DNA from 3 places in the Rossellomorea yichunensis genome. Region 2 is predicted to be linked to each of the others. Evidence: riboswitches for the same ligand, from Rfam matches in the RefSeq annotation. Region 2 holds a riboswitch; each other region holds the start of a gene.
What was found. Region 2 has a riboswitch for S-adenosylmethionine ahead of RSX31_RS21335 (Na+/H+ antiporter NhaC family protein). Riboswitches for the same ligand answer to the same signal wherever they lie in the genome.

Region 1 (5,345 bases), on a different contig from region 2:
TGAATGGCATCCAACACCCCAAACTTCCAGAATGGAGACACTTGCTTGAGGTAATGGAGCTTGAAATGTTGAATGAGCCAGCCGCGCTAATTCCACAACCCATCATAAACGAAGAAAAAATAGGACGCAATGACCCTTGCCCATGCGGCAGCGGAAAAAAATATAAGAAGTGTTGTCTATAAAGTAAGGGACGGACCTCCGCATTTTGCGGAAGCCCGTCCCTATCGCTTTCTTATATTAAAAATTCCAACTAGAGGTCCGTCCCTCTACTCCATCCACTCAGGCTTACCAAAGCCTTTAAATTCTTCGTCGATGATTTTCTCGAATTGGTCTGCTTCGACGACTGCTTTGATGTCTTTCGCCAGCTGTGAGTCAACGTCCTTCGTATTTACAACCACTCGGTTTCGATACTGATCAGGCATGTCCTCCAGCTGAAGTGCATCAAGTAAGTCCATGTCGGCAGCAAGTGCGTAGTTCCCTGGAACCGCAGATAGATCCACACTGTCAACGGCCCTTGGAAGCTGGGCTGCTTCGATTGGTTTGAACTGCAGGTTTTTCACGTTTTCAGCAATGTCTTTTTCTGACACCGTCAATGGATCTGTATCCGGTTTTAACGTGATCAGCTTAGCATCCTCCAGAATCTGAAACGCCCGGGCTGCGTTCGTCGGATCGTTTGGAATGGCAATGGCGCTGCCTTCTTTGATATCTTCAATCGAATTAAATTTCTGTGAGTAGATTCCCATTGGAGCCGTTGGTACGACAATCACTTCGGATAAATCCATGTTATGTTGTTTCGCAAAGGTTTCCATGTAGATTTTATGCTGGAAAAGGTTCGCATCCAGATCTCCTTGGGCCAGCGCGTTGTTCGGTTGGATGTAATCACTGAATTCTTTCACTTCCACCGTGTATCCTTTTTCTTCAAGTCCTGGCTTGATCGCTTTTGTCACCATATCACTGTATGGTCCGGATGTCGCTCCGATGGTTACCTCTTTTTTATCTTCTGCGCTTGAACTTGCTTCGTCCCCGCCGCAAGCTGCAAGAATGCTCATTGTTACCGCTAATGCTACGAATAAAATCCACTTTTTCACTTGTTGTTCCCCCTAGAGTAGTTATCGTTTATCGACTAATCGTGCAAACACATCACCCGTATATTGGATGAGCTGAACCAAACAAATTAAAATGACGACGGTCGTGATCATCACCGTGTTGTCATATCGGTAGTACCCGAAGCGAATTGCCAGGTCCCCGACTCCCCCTCCACCGACAATGCCGGCCATGGCAGAATAGGCAACTAAACTGATCGTTGTAATCGTGATTGCTTGAATCACCGCTGGACGAGCTTCCGGTAACAGCACGTCCTTAATGATCATCCAAGGGCTTGCCCCAACCGAAACCGAGGCTTCAATGACACCTTTATCAATCTCACGCAATGATGTTTCTACCATTCTCGCAAAAAACGGAATTCCCGCAACAGAGAGTGATACGGATGCTGCCGTCGGTCCGATCGTGGTTCCGGTCAACAGTTTGGTTAATGGTAAGAGTGCGACTAATAGAATGATGAACGGAACCGACCGCACCATATTGACGACAAATCCAACGACCTTTTTGATCAAACTATTTTGTAAAAACAAGCCTTTGTCTGTTACGAAAAGAAGAATCCCGAGCGGTAATCCCACTAAAATCGCAACTCCGAGTGAAATCCCCACCATATATACCGTTTCAAAAAAGGCTTTATTCAATTCTGGTAAAATCGCAGTCAATGAATCAGGCAGCATTCTCAAGCACCTCCAAGCTCTGCGTCTTCAGCGTGATGAACCGGATCGCGGCTTCGATCTCGTCATGGGAGCCGATCAGTTCCATGATAAAAATCCCCAGTGGCACTTCCTGAATATATTCAATCTTGCCGTGAAGGATATTGCCTCGCACCTTGTATTTCTGGAACACTTCCGATACGACGCTTTCCTCTGCGATCGATCCTTTGAATTGGATTTTGATCAGCTTTCCTTTCCTTGATTCCACAAGGTGCGGAGGGAGTTCAAATTGAAGGATCGTTTCAATGAATTGTTTCGTTAAAGGCTGCTTCGGTTCTGCAAACAGGTCGTAAACCGGACCTTCCTCCACGATCTTTCCATCCTGCATCACGGCCATCCGGTCGCAGATTTCTTTCACCACTTCCATCTCGTGGGTGATGAGTACGATCGTCAAACCCAGTTCTTTGTTGATTTTTTTCAATAGCTTCAAGATCGATTTCGTCGTATTCGGATCGAGTGCCGATGTCGCTTCATCGCAAAGTAAAACCGATGGGTTATTCGCAAGGGCTCTCGCAATCCCGACTCTTTGCTTTTGTCCTCCACTGAGCTGGGCCGGATACGCGTCCGCTTTGTCCGATAGACCGACCATCTCCAGAAGCTCGACAACCCTGGGCTTTATTTTCGCTTTCGGTACACTAGCTGCTTTCAAGGCAAACGCCAGATTGTCAAACACCGTTTTGGATTTGATCAGGTGAAAATGTTGAAAAATCATGCTCGTTTTTTGACGGGCGAGTCTTAATTGTTTGGACGTGAGCTTCGTAAAATCCTGTCCATCAATGATGATTTCTCCTGATGTAGGGGTTTCTAATAGATTCAGGCAGCGAATGAGTGAACTCTTCCCCGCTCCACTGTATCCGACGATTCCAAAGATCTCACCCTTTTCAATCTTTACGGAAACATTATCGACACCGACCACCGTTTGCTTCTTTGTACTGTAGGTTTTAACTAGATTTCGAATCTCGATCAATGTGCACACCCCTTTTTTGTACAATAAAAAATGCCTCTTTCAACTGAAAGAAGCATCGCCTGTTTATCTCGACTTATCTCTCAGAATGAAATCATTCTGCAGGAATTAGCACCGTTCCAATACTGGAGGTTGCCGGACGTCATAGGGCCTGATCCCTCGGTCACTCTGGATAATTGAAAGTATGTAATTTTCTAAATTTTTATCTTATAGAGGATAATACTGGGTATGTGAATGGAAGTCAATAGGGAATTTTTCAGTTGTTTTTATGTAAGCGTTATCTTCGTTGGTGCACTAGGGGAGGGATTTTTTGTGTAGGGGAACTTTGGTTTGATATGGTCGTGGTGATGGTCCTTTTTTTTACAGTTGATAATATATTCCTAAAGTTGATAATAAAAGGACAAAAGTCGATAATATATCATGAAAAGTCGATAATAAAACTTCTCTTATCCTATCAATCCATGTATTTCACATCGATCTCAGTCAAAATCCTGCCTTAACACCATCTCAAAACCATACATACTATCCAAAAACATTCCTTTCCACCTCCAAATGGGACGAATCTCCATTACCAATAGAAAAAGGCACTACCTTCCATAGCAGCACCCCATTTGTCATAACAACTCACATCAAACATTCTAATCTCCCAATCAACCAATCAAAAACTAGACGCCCACTCCTTAATCCCCGTCAACACATCCAACTCCCTCAACCTCTGCTCACAATAAGACGAATTCCCTTTCAAGTATGTATCAACATAAGCCGGATGACACATAATCTCAAGCGTCTCACCTTCATCCCTGCTGTCCAATATCCTCTTCAATCCTTCAACCGACACTCCGTCACCATAAAAGTCCATCGAGAACCGATCGGTTAACACATTCATTGCGTCTAACCCATCACAGGGCACATTCCGGACCGGAACCCCAAAGCGCTCCGACAACCTCTTCACCACCGGGATCAGTGGCCGAAAGCTATGAACATGGTGATGACTGTCAATATGAGAAAGGGGCAGACCGAATGATAGGAATTTATCCATCTGAGCCTCCCACTCCATTTCAACCTCATCCACATTGATTTCTTTTTCTTCAAAAATCCTGCTGGTGTAACGGAAAAGGCCTCTCTCATCAAGAAGAGATGGTACTCCGCCAGAAACTGGTCTTCCGCATGTCAGCGTTAAATGGATCCCAACCTGTAATTCCGGATAAACCTTCGCCAATTCCACCGCATGCAGAGTTCCCGGCATATTGACCAGCATCGTTGTTGAGTTGACGATGCCAAACCGGTGACTATCAACGATGCCGTAATTCACCCCCCGGCATAAACCAAAATCATCTGCATTGATGATCACGTTCCTCATAATCCCCCATCCCCTTTTCGCTAATAGGTTCTTTCTACAAGAAAGCTCGCTTTATCTCCTCTGAAGATCGCTTTGGAAAATTCGATGACCGATCCATCCTCTACATAAGCCGTCGTCTCAATCATAAAGCAAGGTGTCCCCTCAGGCACCTCGAGCTTTTCTGCCACTCGTTCATCTGCTAAAAACAACTCGATCGTTTCGACGGTTTTTTTAATTTTTATCTCAAACTGTGTTTCCAGGAGCTTGTAAAGAGATCTTTCACATTCGTCTTTATCAAGCCCGGGCGTCTTGTACCAGGGCAGATAGGCCACCTCATATTGCAGGGGCAGACCGTCTGAATATCGGATCCTCTCTAAACGATTGACGGGATCTCCATTCTTTAATTCCAACGCTTTTTCCACTGTTGATTCTGCCGGGATGACATTCATGCTTAGTACCTTGATCTTAGGTTTCTTACCTTGTAATCGCAGTTGCTCTGTGTAGTTGTCGATCGTCGAGGACAGGATTTGACTGACTTTCTCTTCTGCGACAAAAGTTCCTCTTCCTTGCTCGCGATACACGTAACCTTCAAGTGTCAGCTGCTGGAGCGCCGTCCGGATCGTCGTACGACTGACATTGAACTTTTCGCAAAACTCCGCCTCTGTCGGCAGTTTTGTATTCGGAGCGTACTCTTTATTTTTAATCATGTGGATGATTTCTTCTTTTACATGCGAATGCAGGGCCTTTGCTTCTTGTGTCTCTTTCATTCTGTTTCTCCCTTCCACTTTCTTCCTATATTTGTTATAACACATCCACGATCAATTCTCTATTCCTATTCATTTTATCATAAAAACAATTTGTTATTACAATTAAATAAAAATCAGTCATAAATTTCATATTTGTCATTACAATATATAGACGAGCAAAAATTTGTATGATACATTATAAAAAAATAGAAATCGCTTTCAAAATGAAGGGAGATCGACAGAATGTCATTAAAGGTGGTCATAATCGGAGGCGGATCAAGCTATACACCAGAAATTATCGAGGGGTTCATCCACCGATACAAATCTTTTCCTGTCACAGACATAACGCTTGTAGACATCGAAGCAGGGAAAGAGAAGCTTGAGATTATCGGGCAGTTTGCTCGTCGAATGATCCAAAAAGCAGGTGTGCCGATTGAATTGGAATGGACTCTTAACCGGCGGGATGCCTTGATAGGCGCTGATTT
Region 2 (5,345 bases):
GCTCTGATTAAACTTGTAACAGAAAGCGAAATCGAAAGTGGTAAGCTGTATCATGTAAATGATTTGTTATAAAAAGAAAGCAGATTCCTGGCAACGGAATCTGCTTTTTTCTTATCAAAATAGTTTGTTGCTATTATAGAGGAGGAGAAAGTAATAGTTGATTTCCGCTACAGGATGCTCGCTTTCCGCGGGGCTGGCGGTGAGCCTCCTCGGCTTCGCCTCCGTGGTCTCACCTGTCCAGCTATTCCCGCAGGAGTCGAACATCCTGCAGCGAGAATCAACTTTCTAAGCATGTATCCTTAATGGAAAACAATAAAAATAAGTTTAGCAAACAGTCTCATTTAAGGTATTCTTTTAAGGAAGAAGAATTATTTTTTCTAGTTACATTGTTTTCTTGTACACCTTGAAGCTCTGTCATAAAAATTCTGATAAAGATGGTGAGGGGAACTGCGCAGACTCCTGCGGAAGTACGGTCGTGCCGAGACCCCGTTCCGTAAGCTGAGGAGGCTCGGCCGAACGCTAGCTGCAAGCGGAGCAGTTCCCATCACCATCTGGCACACGCTAATTGACAGAGCCTTGCAGAGCTTATGTTAAAAAGCAACAATTTTTGAGAAAAGAGCGTATCAAAAAAAGAGACAAACCCCAAAGGATTTGTCTCTCTAAAATTAAGATCGAACCGGGTTAGCTTCCGGTGCTGATTTACGTGTGAATTTCGGCAGTGCAAATCGAATGGCAATCAGACCGCAAACAGCAATCAGGACAGGGTAGAAGGCATATGGGAGGATGCTGACCGGTGAAATGCCTGCGACTTCAGCCACTAACAGTGCCTGTGCTCCGTATGGGATCAACCCTTGAATCGAACAAGAGAAAATATCCAGGATACTGGCTGATTTACGGGCATCCACTCCATAGTTTTCACTAATCGATTTGGCAAGTGGACCGGCAATAATGATCGAAATCGTGTTGTTTGCTGTGCAAAGGTTAGTGGAACTCACTAATCCTGCAGTAGCAAGCTGTGCTCCCTGAGGAGACTTGATTCTGCGTGTGGCATGATAAAGTAATGCCTGGATCCCGCCGTTATGACGAATGAGTTCGACAACTCCGCCAATCAGTATGGAAAGGATCACAATCTCTGCCATTCCTGTCATTCCATCGGCCACACTGCCGAAATAACTGGATGGAGTAAAGCTTCCATCTATGAATCCAATGATTCCAGCTAAAACAATTCCGCCTAATAAAACGACAAACACATTTAACCCTGCAAGAGCACCGATGATAACTCCAAGATAAGGCAGGATTTTAATCCAATTAAAGCTTTCCGCTCCGACAGTTGATTGATTCCCCATAGTAAGAACCAGGAGAATCACCATTGTCACGATTGCAGCAGGTAATACAATGAAGAAGTTCACTTTAAATTTATCTTTCATTTCCGTTTTCTGAGTACGAACAGCTGCAATGGTCGTATCTGAAATGAATGATAAGTTATCTCCGAACATCGCTCCTCCAATAACTGTCGCCATCGCAAGGGGCATAGAAATATCTGTACCTGAACTAATCCCGACACCGATTGGCGCAAGTGCTGCGATCGTTCCCATGGACGTACCCATTGATAATGATATGAAAGCAGCGATAATAAATAATCCAACGATGATCAAGTTACCAGGGAGCACGGATAGAGCGAAGTTTACGGTTGAATCAACGGCCCCCATCTTTTCAGCCACTCCGGAAAATGCTCCTGCTAACAGAAAGATAAAGACCATGATCATGATATCAGGGTGACCGGCTCCTTTAGCGAAACGCTCTATCTTAGCCGTTAAAGTCTCTTTTCGGTTCATCAACAAACCTACTACGGATGCAATGATAATCGATACTAATACAGGAAAGGCATAAAAGTCTCCGGAAATGATGCCTGCTCCAAGGAACAGTGAAACAAATATGATCAAAGGCAGTAACGCCAATAAATTTCCTCTTTCTTGATTCATTCCTAACACTCCTTTGGCGTCCAATTTACTAACATACAAAAAACCTCTTCCAAAATAAGAAGAGGTTTCAAAAGAACGAAACACTCCTCTTATCTTTCAAGCATTTCGCTTGCTGGATGTGGCACAGCACTCAATATGAGTCCGCTGCCGAGACATCGCAGGGCCAGTCCCTCCGTCTCTCTGGATAAGAAGAATATCGTATTTAGTTGATTTAAAATATACTTCCATACTTTAAAGGGTTTACTCGAAAAAGTCAAACGGGAATTTTTTCTGAAACAAAAGCGGAGGCGGCTCGTTCAGTCCCGACAAGCATAAGACAAGAACGTCGGAAAGGCGCCTTATGCCTTTTTGGCGTTCTTGGCTTATGACCTCGAGGGACTAGCCGCCGTAGCTGGATGAAACAAAAGCGGAGGCGGCTCATTCAGTCCCGACAAGCATAAGACAAGAACGTCGGAAAGGCGCCTTATGCCTTTTTGTCGTTATTGACTTATGACCTCGAGGGACTAGCCGCCGTAGCTCGACGAAAAGCATGACTTTATCCATAATAAGGTATAAACTCATAGACAATTGAACGTTCAAGGTCTACTATAAGGAAGACAAAAAACATCTTGGGGGATACGGTAGTGGAAAGAACAGTACGAAATCAAATTTTTACCTTACAAGGATTTTATTTATTAACGTTCTTCGGTGTTGGTAGTTTATATCCCTTACTCAGTGTGTATTTGAGCGAAAGTGTGGGATTAAATGGTTATCAGATTGGAACGATCATGTCTGTAGGTCCCATCATGATGATTTTCTTCCAGCCTATTTGGGGAATGGTGAGTGACACGACCAATCGTCCCACCGTGGTTCTTGGTTTAACCTCTTTAGTAGCGGGGATCTTTGCACTCGGTTACTTGTTTATGGACTTTTACTATGGCCTGCTTATCGTGGCCATTCTAGTGGCCATTTTCCAAAGTGCAATCATTCCCGTTTCTGATAGTATCAGCTTGAAGTATACAAGTAAAGTCAGGTATAACTACGGAAATATCCGCCTGTTCGGCTCTTTGGGCTTCGGTATTGCAGTCTTTATGATGGGAAGACTTTCAGAAGGATTTATCGGGCCAACCATCATTTTTTACTCTTTCTTTATCTGTTTAGTACTATCCGGATTCCTTTCCTTCCGGTTTCCGAAAGAGAGGGCGGCAGCCAAGCTTGATTTAAAGGCAGGGATGAAGGAATTATTCACGATGAAAAAGTTCCTTATCTTTTTAGCAGTCACATTCTTAGTGTTCGGTCCGAATTTAGCAAACAATGTGTATTTCGGATTATTTGTTGAAGATTCAGGTGGAACGTATGCGGGGATTGGTCTTGCGTTCCTGATTGCAGTGTTATCGGAAGTTCCCTTTATGAGGATCGCCGGTGGCTGGATTGATAAGTTTGGTTTGTTAACCGTCGCTGCTTTGGCAGGTGCTGCTTCCATGCTCCGCTGGCTCTTTTACTTTACAGAACCAAGTTTATGGCTTGTCTATTCATCGGCTGTCATGCAGGGTCTTGCCATTGGGTTATTCATTCCAGCCGGCTTGCGCTACATTAAAGAAATCACGCCTTCCCACATTACAGCAACGGCCGTTACGGTATATTCAGCAATCGGAAACGGACTGGGGAATTGGTTCAGTACCTTTGTTGGCGGCTTTATCTATGAAACGTACTCCATTTACACGGTGTACTTATTCTTCGCAGTTCTATCCCTGTTGGGGATTTTCCTTTGCTTCGTCCTCATGAAGGAAGAAAAGAAAAATGCACTCGCTTATTAATACATCAAGGCGCCTGAAGAGAACATTTCTCTTCAGGCGTTTTTTGTTAAAAAATATTAAAAGGGAGGATTTTCCTTTGGTGGTAGCCAATAGGTATAATAAGGGAAGAACGTAAGTAAACAAAAAAGTAATCTGAAAAGGTTTTGATAAACATGAATTGTGGTAGAAGAAGGATAAGTATTCATTGAAAATTATATAAATACCAGTTAGAATAATATTATTAGAAAATTCTTTCAATTTTATAAACTAGATTAGAAACATATTACATTTTATTAAAAAGGGGATATTAAAATGGAAAATACATTCGTGTACTCAAAAGACAATGCAAACCTTGGAGATACCGTTCAGTTTAAAAGGAAGAAACATGTAATCAATGGTGTAGTTACTACCCTTAGAGAAAATACGGTCATTGTCAAAATGGACAGGGATGTTGCGAAGAAGCTGGATTTACCGGACGATCAGACCGTCGTGTCACATAAAAACTATGCCGTCATAGAACGTGCAGAAATTGGTACACAACCTGTATTTGTATACGATGGGTGGAATAGCGCATTAAAAGCTTAAGTTCAAACATACAAAGTAAAAGACCCTGACACTCTTACACCATTAACATGGATTAGATGTGTCGGGGTCTTTTATGTAATGTCCGTTAACTGCAGACTAAGAGAAGCAACTCTGATTAAATTAGTTTAATTTAGCTGCATACTCCTTCACCATTTCAATTGTGACAAGCTTTCTCTGTGGAACGACACCTTGACGGGCAAGGATATTGATTTCGTTCGTCACATGATTAATGGCATCCGTTGTAAACGGTTGATCTTTCAAACAAAGCTGAACGGCTTCATCGATTGCTCTTTCTCTACGCTCATCCAATAGCATAAATTGTTGTACCAGTTGATTTTGTTTACTTGAATGCTTCGTGATGTCTTTGTGTACACTCATGATTTCATCCCTCTCTATCAATTACGCATTATATCATCTATTATGCCTTCTTCCAGGCGCTCATGGCAACGTCTTAAATATCCCTTCTATAAGATAGGGGACAGGAGCCTTGAAATTGATTCTTTTACTTTGATTTTCATAGGTCTTTTATTATACTCTTCCTTGGTTACTTCTCTACTCTTCTCAATATCTTTCCTGAATACAGCACTCAGATTTTCAGAGATGGTTTGATCATATAAAAAGGCATTTACCTCGAAGTTGAGGCGAAAGCTTCTTACATCAATATTTGCGGTTCCAACTGAGGAAATGGTTTCATCCACTACAATGGTTTTGGCATGAATAAAGCCGTTATCATATATATAAATTTTCACTCCTGCCTTCAGTAACTCACCAATGTAAGAATAGGTCGCCCAATACACAAATAAATGGTCAGGTTTGTTCGGAATCATAATCCGGACATCGACTCCTGTTAGAGAAGCAATTCTCAACGAATCCAGTAGGCTGACGTCCGGTATGAAATAAGGAGTTTGAATATAGATGGATCGTTTGGCAGACGAAATCATTTTAATATAACCGTTTTTAATTTGCTCCCATTCAGAGTCGGGGCCACATGTCACGATCTGTA
Region 3 (5,345 bases), on a different contig from region 2:
GGAACGGGGAACTGGACTTGGTTTGATGGTAAGCTTTAAAATAATTAAAGAGCATAAAGGAAGCGTTCAGGTTGAGAGTATCGTCGGGGAAGGGACCATCTTCCACATTTATCTCCCTAAATCGTAAAGGAGTCCTGGATAATGTCATATGATTCTATTGTAATGAAGAGTCCGATTGGAATGTTAGAACTTCAAGCGGATCAGAGCCATCTAATTTTGGTGCAATTTTTAGAAAATGATTCACGAGCGGATTTTCACACCGAGAATCCAATATTACTAAGAGCACAAGAACAGATCACAGAATTCTTTAAGGGGGAGAGAACAGAATTTGATCTCCCCCTGAAGATAGAGGGAACGTCTTTTCAGAAGGACGTATGGAACACCCTGCAACAGATTCCGTTTGGTGAAACCAGGTCATATCAGGATGTTGCCGAAGCGATTCAAAGACCTAAAGCTGTCAGGGCAGTAGGGCAAGCGAATAAAGCCAACCGATTCCCCATCATCATTCCATGTCACCGTGTCATTGGAAAGAATAAAACACTTACAGGCTATGCCGGTAAGCAGGTGGATAAGAAAGAAACCTTATTGTTATTAGAAAAATAGAATGAATAACAGGCATTCTCCCTAGGGAGGATGCCTGTTTTTTAAAATTACTGATTGATTCCTTTATCTATTTAGATTATCATCTAATTAGATAGTAATCTAATTAGAGAGGAGGAGACATGTTGCAATTAAGTAAACAGGTGGCTTTCCATAAAACGATGGGGGATCCGACGCGGATAAAAATTGTCTATTTGCTGGCATCAGAAAGCTTGCATGTAGGAGCAATTGCGGGAAAACTTGGACTCACCGCCCCGACAATATCCCACCACCTAACGAAACTCAAAGAGTGCAATCTTGTTTATTCACGAAGAGAGAAGAACACTGTTTACTACTATTTGAATAAAAAAGTCCTGAGTCATCATGGAAATGTCCTTCATCAGTTTGCTTAGGGAGAGGAAGGGGAAAGTGTGATGTCAGAGAATTTATTGAAAGAAAAACAAAAGGTGATGAATAATTTCCTGGAGAAGAATGGACGGATTAAAACGATTCCTTCTCAACAAAAGAAGAAATTATTTATTTTGGAACATATGGTGGAAGGATTAAAGGTGGGAGAAAAATATAAGGAAAAAGATTTGAATGAATATATTCAGCAATTCCATGAAGACTTTGCGACCTTAAGAAGAGAATTTATCATTCATCAGTTCATGTACCGGGAAAATAGCATTTATGAAGTGAATCCGAGGGAAATGTGGGCGTCGACAAAGTTATTTGTGGAATAATGTGAAAGCCAAAAGAAGAGCAGGAGGAAGCTCTTCTTTTGGCTATTATTTAATACCTATGGTTTGTTGAATACTTTCTTCGAAGCGAGGGTACAGGACACCTTTTTCCGTGATGATGCCGGTAATCAGTTCATGAGAAGTAACATCGAATGCAGGGTTATAAACAGGAACGTTTCCTGGCGCAATCAACGTCCCGCCGAGCGTTGTAATCTCCTCCCGGTTTCGCTCTTCAATGGGAATATCATTTCCATTGGAGCTGGATAAATCGAAAGTGGAAGAAGGAGCTGCGACATAAAAAGGTATATTGAAATGTTTACACAAAATGGCAAGCATGGACGTTCCGATTTTATTTGCAGTATCCCCGTTGGCAGAAATCCGGTCAGCCCCGACAATCACGGCTTCTATACCTTTTTCTTTCATGGTATGGGCAGCCATGCTATCTGTGATGAGAGTGACATTTACTCCTGATTGCTGTAACTCCCAAGTTGTCAGGCGGGCTCCTTGCAGAACGGGCCTTGTCTCACAAGCATAAACCTGAAACGCTTTTCCTTTTTCTCTTCCTAAATGAAAAGGTGCCAATGCGGTACCGTATTTACTCGTTGCAATGGACCCGGCATTACAGATGGTCATAACGACTTGTTTATCCTTCAATACACTCAAACCATTTTCTCCTATAAGACGGCAGACTGCCTCGTCTTCTGCATGAAGCTGGATGGCAGCATGGAGTAAGTTGGTTTTAGCTTCATTAACTGAAGAAACATTCTCTAACACCTTTTCTAAATGGTTCAAAGCCCAAACCAGGTTGACTGCTGTAGGGCGTGAATCTGCGAGATATTTTTTGTCACGTTGAAACAGGTCGATAAATTCCTCTAGCGTTTTTACTTCATACTGACATGCAGACTGGGCTAAGCCGTAAGCAGCCGTGATGCCAATGGCAGGTGCACCTCTCACTTTTAGTGTGATAATCGCATCATAATAGTCTTCAATGGTCGTCAGTTTAATGTACTCCACTATGTTAGGCAGTTTTTGTTGGTTAAGGATCAATAAATAATCTTCATGCCACTCTAGTGAAGTTGGTATGGTCAATGTTTGTGTCATGATAAACTCCTTTTGGTTATTCAGAATGGGATTTTAATATGGACAGAAGCTTTTCAATCGAAAAGATCTGTTTTCGTTTTATTATCAGTTCCTTACCGAGTGTCAAGCAGGTCCGCTTTGCCTGTAATCTTCGTGCTTTATCCGGTATGCCATCCAGATCTTCTACATGAGCGAGGCCGATCGTTCTTCTGATGCATTCGCATCCTGCAAAACCGATGCTGTCTTGAAAGCTCTTCTCCAATACAAATTCAAGGTAGCCATTCACTTTCGTGTAGGCGTCTCCGCTTTCCTTCCAATGCTTGGAGAACGCAGTGGAGAAGACGTTCCAGGTATTCTCAATGTGATAGAGAATCGTTTCCTTCTCTTCAGGTTTTGAAATGGCCAGGAAAATAAGGTTGGCAATGAACTGTCCAATATCAAAGCCAATCGGTCCATAAAAGGCAAACTCGGGATCAATTACTTTCGTTTGATTCTTATCTACAAAGATGCTTCCCGTATGAAGATCTCCATGAAGAAGTGCTTCTCCTTCAGTAAGAAAGCTCTTTTTCAATTTGGCCACTTCAAGCTTCAAGGTGAAATCATCCCATAGATGTTGGACATCCTGGGAAAGCTCTTCTTCAAAATCGTTGGTTTCACTGTTGAAAAAAGGGTCCGTGAATACTAGGTCCTCAGTGATTTTACACAACTCAGGATTTGAAAATTCTTTCACGTACTCCTTTTTCTTAAAAGGATGAAGGGCATAATCAGAGGTGAAATATAAGGTATTAGCTAAAAATGTTCCAATGTCATGGGAGAGCCTGGGATACACTTCTCCTTTGATAAGGCCTGCCCGGGCAATGGTCAGTGCACTCAAGTCTTCCATGACTGTAATCGCAAGTGTCGGATCAGAGTAGTACACTTCAGGAACGAGGTCCCCTACAAATGATTGCTGAAGCTTAAGGGCACTCGCTTCTATTCTTGCCCGTTCGATTGTCAACGGCCAGCTTTCGCCTACAACCTTCGCATATGGAAGGGCTTGTTTGATGATGATTCCTTTTCCTGTTTCCTGTTCTAATACTCGAAAGACCAGATTTAAATTCCCGTCTCCAATTTCTTCACACGTTAAGAGAGTGCCGTCCTCAAAAATTCGTAAGCCAATCGCCAGTGCAATTGCCGCCTGTTCAGTTAGTGGTTGATATGCATTGAGTTTCGTAATTGCCATCATCGTTCCTCCTTATAGTACAGACTTATGAAAGACTGTGTTGTGGAGGCTTTTCCGTGGCATAAGAAAAGCCTCTTTCATGTTCGAAAGAGGCTTGAAGAAGGTATCTTCGTCGCCTCTTATCTCTCAGAAAGACTATCTTTCTGTTGGAATTAGCACCGTGCCTTACTGGATCATTCAATCCGGCGCATGCTGCGCCCCGTTATACAACGGTATTATGGTCGGTTGCTGGGCTTCATAGGGCCAAATCCCTCAGCCAGCTCTTGATAAGAGTTGCGTTAACTATTTAATTAAACTTTCAGAATGTTTCATTTGATTTGAATAGTACCATCGAAGTATTTTCCATGTCAACGTTTTTTTGAAAAATAACCTTTTTAATAAAAATCCGGTCTTCGATCCTGGAATATCGGAATTTTATTTCGGACCTTTTCTACTTCCTGTAAATTGATTTCAGCTGTAACCAATTCTTCCGCTTGCGATCCTTTTGAAAGAACTTCTCCCCATGGATCAATGATGAGGGAACAACCGCCGAATTCATTGTTCGGGTCACTTCCCACCCGGTTGCAGGCAATCACGAAGCATTGGTTTTCAATCGCTCTTGCCTTTAAGAGGGTCTGCCAATGATCAATTCGTGCTGCCGGCCACTCTGCTACGACAAAAACAACCTTGGCACCTAAAAGAACTTGTTTTCTGAACCATTCCGGGAAACGGATGTCGTAACAAATCAATCCGGCCATTTCTGTGTCTTGAAGGGTGAAGATGCCATCTTCATGCCCAGGAAGTAAATAATGATGTTCATCCATTAATTTAAACAAGTGAAGCTTCGAATACTTTTTCACCAACTCGCCTTTTGAATTCGTAACTAGGAGTGTATTGGACACCCCCTCCTGGGATTTCTGCGCAACAGAACCACCTACAATGTGAATGGAATATTTCTTCGATAGTGCAGAAAGGAAGGAGGTAGAGTCTTTTGCTCCTTCATCAGCGATTTCATCCATTCTCGTAAGGTCATATCCAGTCGTCCACAGCTCAGGAAGCACAACGGTATTACAGCCGTCGTCACTTGCTTTTTTAACCCATTCTTCTACTTTTTGCTTGTTTTTTTCGGGATTCCCGAACACAATATCAATTTGTGCAAGACCTATCTTTTGAATCATTTCTTTCACCTCATTAATGACTTTTTGGAATTTATTCCTTTACATTCTTTATTTTCCGTTATATCATTTGTGACTAGAATTTGAAAGTAATTAATTTTCAAAAAAATGTAGTAGGTGAGCAAATGAAAACCTTTAGTAAAGCAAAGCGATTAGATTTATTACCTGAACAATTTTTCGCATCCCTCGCCAAAACAGTGAATGCTGTGGTCAAAGAGGGACATGATGTCATTAATTTGGGCCAGGGAAATCCGGATCAACCGACTCCTCAACATATTGTGGAAAAACTGACAGAAGCCGCAGCTTCGCCGTCCAATCATAAGTATCCTCCATTTCGTGGCTTATCGTCCTTTAAAGAGGCGATCTCTGCTTTCTACCTTCGTGAATATGGTGTGGAATTAGATCCGGAAACAGAGATCGCTGTGCTGTTCGGAGGAAAGGCGGGGTTAGTTGAAATCCCTCAATGTTTATTGAATCCTGGTGATGGGGTATTGGTGCCCGATCCCGGTTATCCCGATTATTTATCAGGGGTAGCATTGGCAGGTGCACGTATGATTAAAATGCCTCTAC

Region 1: it holds a riboswitch for S-adenosylmethionine, as region 2 does, so the genes downstream of both, RSX31_RS16045 (methionine ABC transporter ATP-binding protein) here and RSX31_RS21335 (Na+/H+ antiporter NhaC family protein) in region 2, are expected to answer to the same signal.
Region 3: it holds a riboswitch for S-adenosylmethionine, as region 2 does, so the genes downstream of both, mtnK (S-methyl-5-thioribose kinase) here and RSX31_RS21335 (Na+/H+ antiporter NhaC family protein) in region 2, are expected to answer to the same signal.

The regions. Positions count from the first base shown of each region.
Region 1 covers NZ_JAVYAD010000005.1:436,496-441,840, forward strand. Annotated here, with positions in the region: gene RSX31_RS16030 (SEC-C metal-binding domain-containing protein) at 1-182, shown strand, start outside; gene RSX31_RS16035 (MetQ/NlpA family ABC transporter substrate-binding protein) at 267-1,049, opposite strand; gene RSX31_RS16040 (methionine ABC transporter permease) at 1,110-1,775, opposite strand; gene RSX31_RS16045 (methionine ABC transporter ATP-binding protein) at 1,765-2,778, opposite strand; SAM riboswitch class I at 2,849-2,954, opposite strand; gene chbG (chitin disaccharide deacetylase) at 3,434-4,135, opposite strand; gene RSX31_RS16055 (GntR family transcriptional regulator) at 4,156-4,881, opposite strand; gene RSX31_RS16060 (6-phospho-beta-glucosidase) at 5,104-5,345, shown strand, end outside.
Region 2 covers NZ_JAVYAD010000010.1:26,055-31,399, forward strand. Annotated here, with positions in the region: gene RSX31_RS21330 ((S)-benzoin forming benzil reductase) at 1-72, shown strand, start outside; gene RSX31_RS21335 (Na+/H+ antiporter NhaC family protein) at 666-1,982, opposite strand; SAM riboswitch class I at 2,069-2,173, opposite strand; gene RSX31_RS21340 (MFS transporter) at 2,606-3,778, shown strand; gene RSX31_RS21345 (DUF2187 family protein) at 4,070-4,342, shown strand; gene RSX31_RS21350 (YpbS family protein) at 4,463-4,720, opposite strand; gene cls (cardiolipin synthase) at 4,807-5,345, opposite strand, start outside.
Region 3 covers NZ_JAVYAD010000001.1:356,175-361,519, forward strand. Annotated here, with positions in the region: gene RSX31_RS01795 (PAS domain S-box protein) at 1-127, shown strand, start outside; gene RSX31_RS01800 (methylated-DNA--[protein]-cysteine S-methyltransferase) at 142-603, shown strand; partial or broken gene RSX31_RS01805 (DUF2087 domain-containing protein) at 726-1,322, shown strand; gene mtnA (S-methyl-5-thioribose-1-phosphate isomerase) at 1,368-2,420, opposite strand; gene mtnK (S-methyl-5-thioribose kinase) at 2,437-3,621, opposite strand; SAM riboswitch class I at 3,738-3,894, opposite strand; gene RSX31_RS01820 (carbon-nitrogen family hydrolase) at 3,996-4,778, opposite strand; gene RSX31_RS01825 (pyridoxal phosphate-dependent aminotransferase) at 4,901-5,345, shown strand, end outside.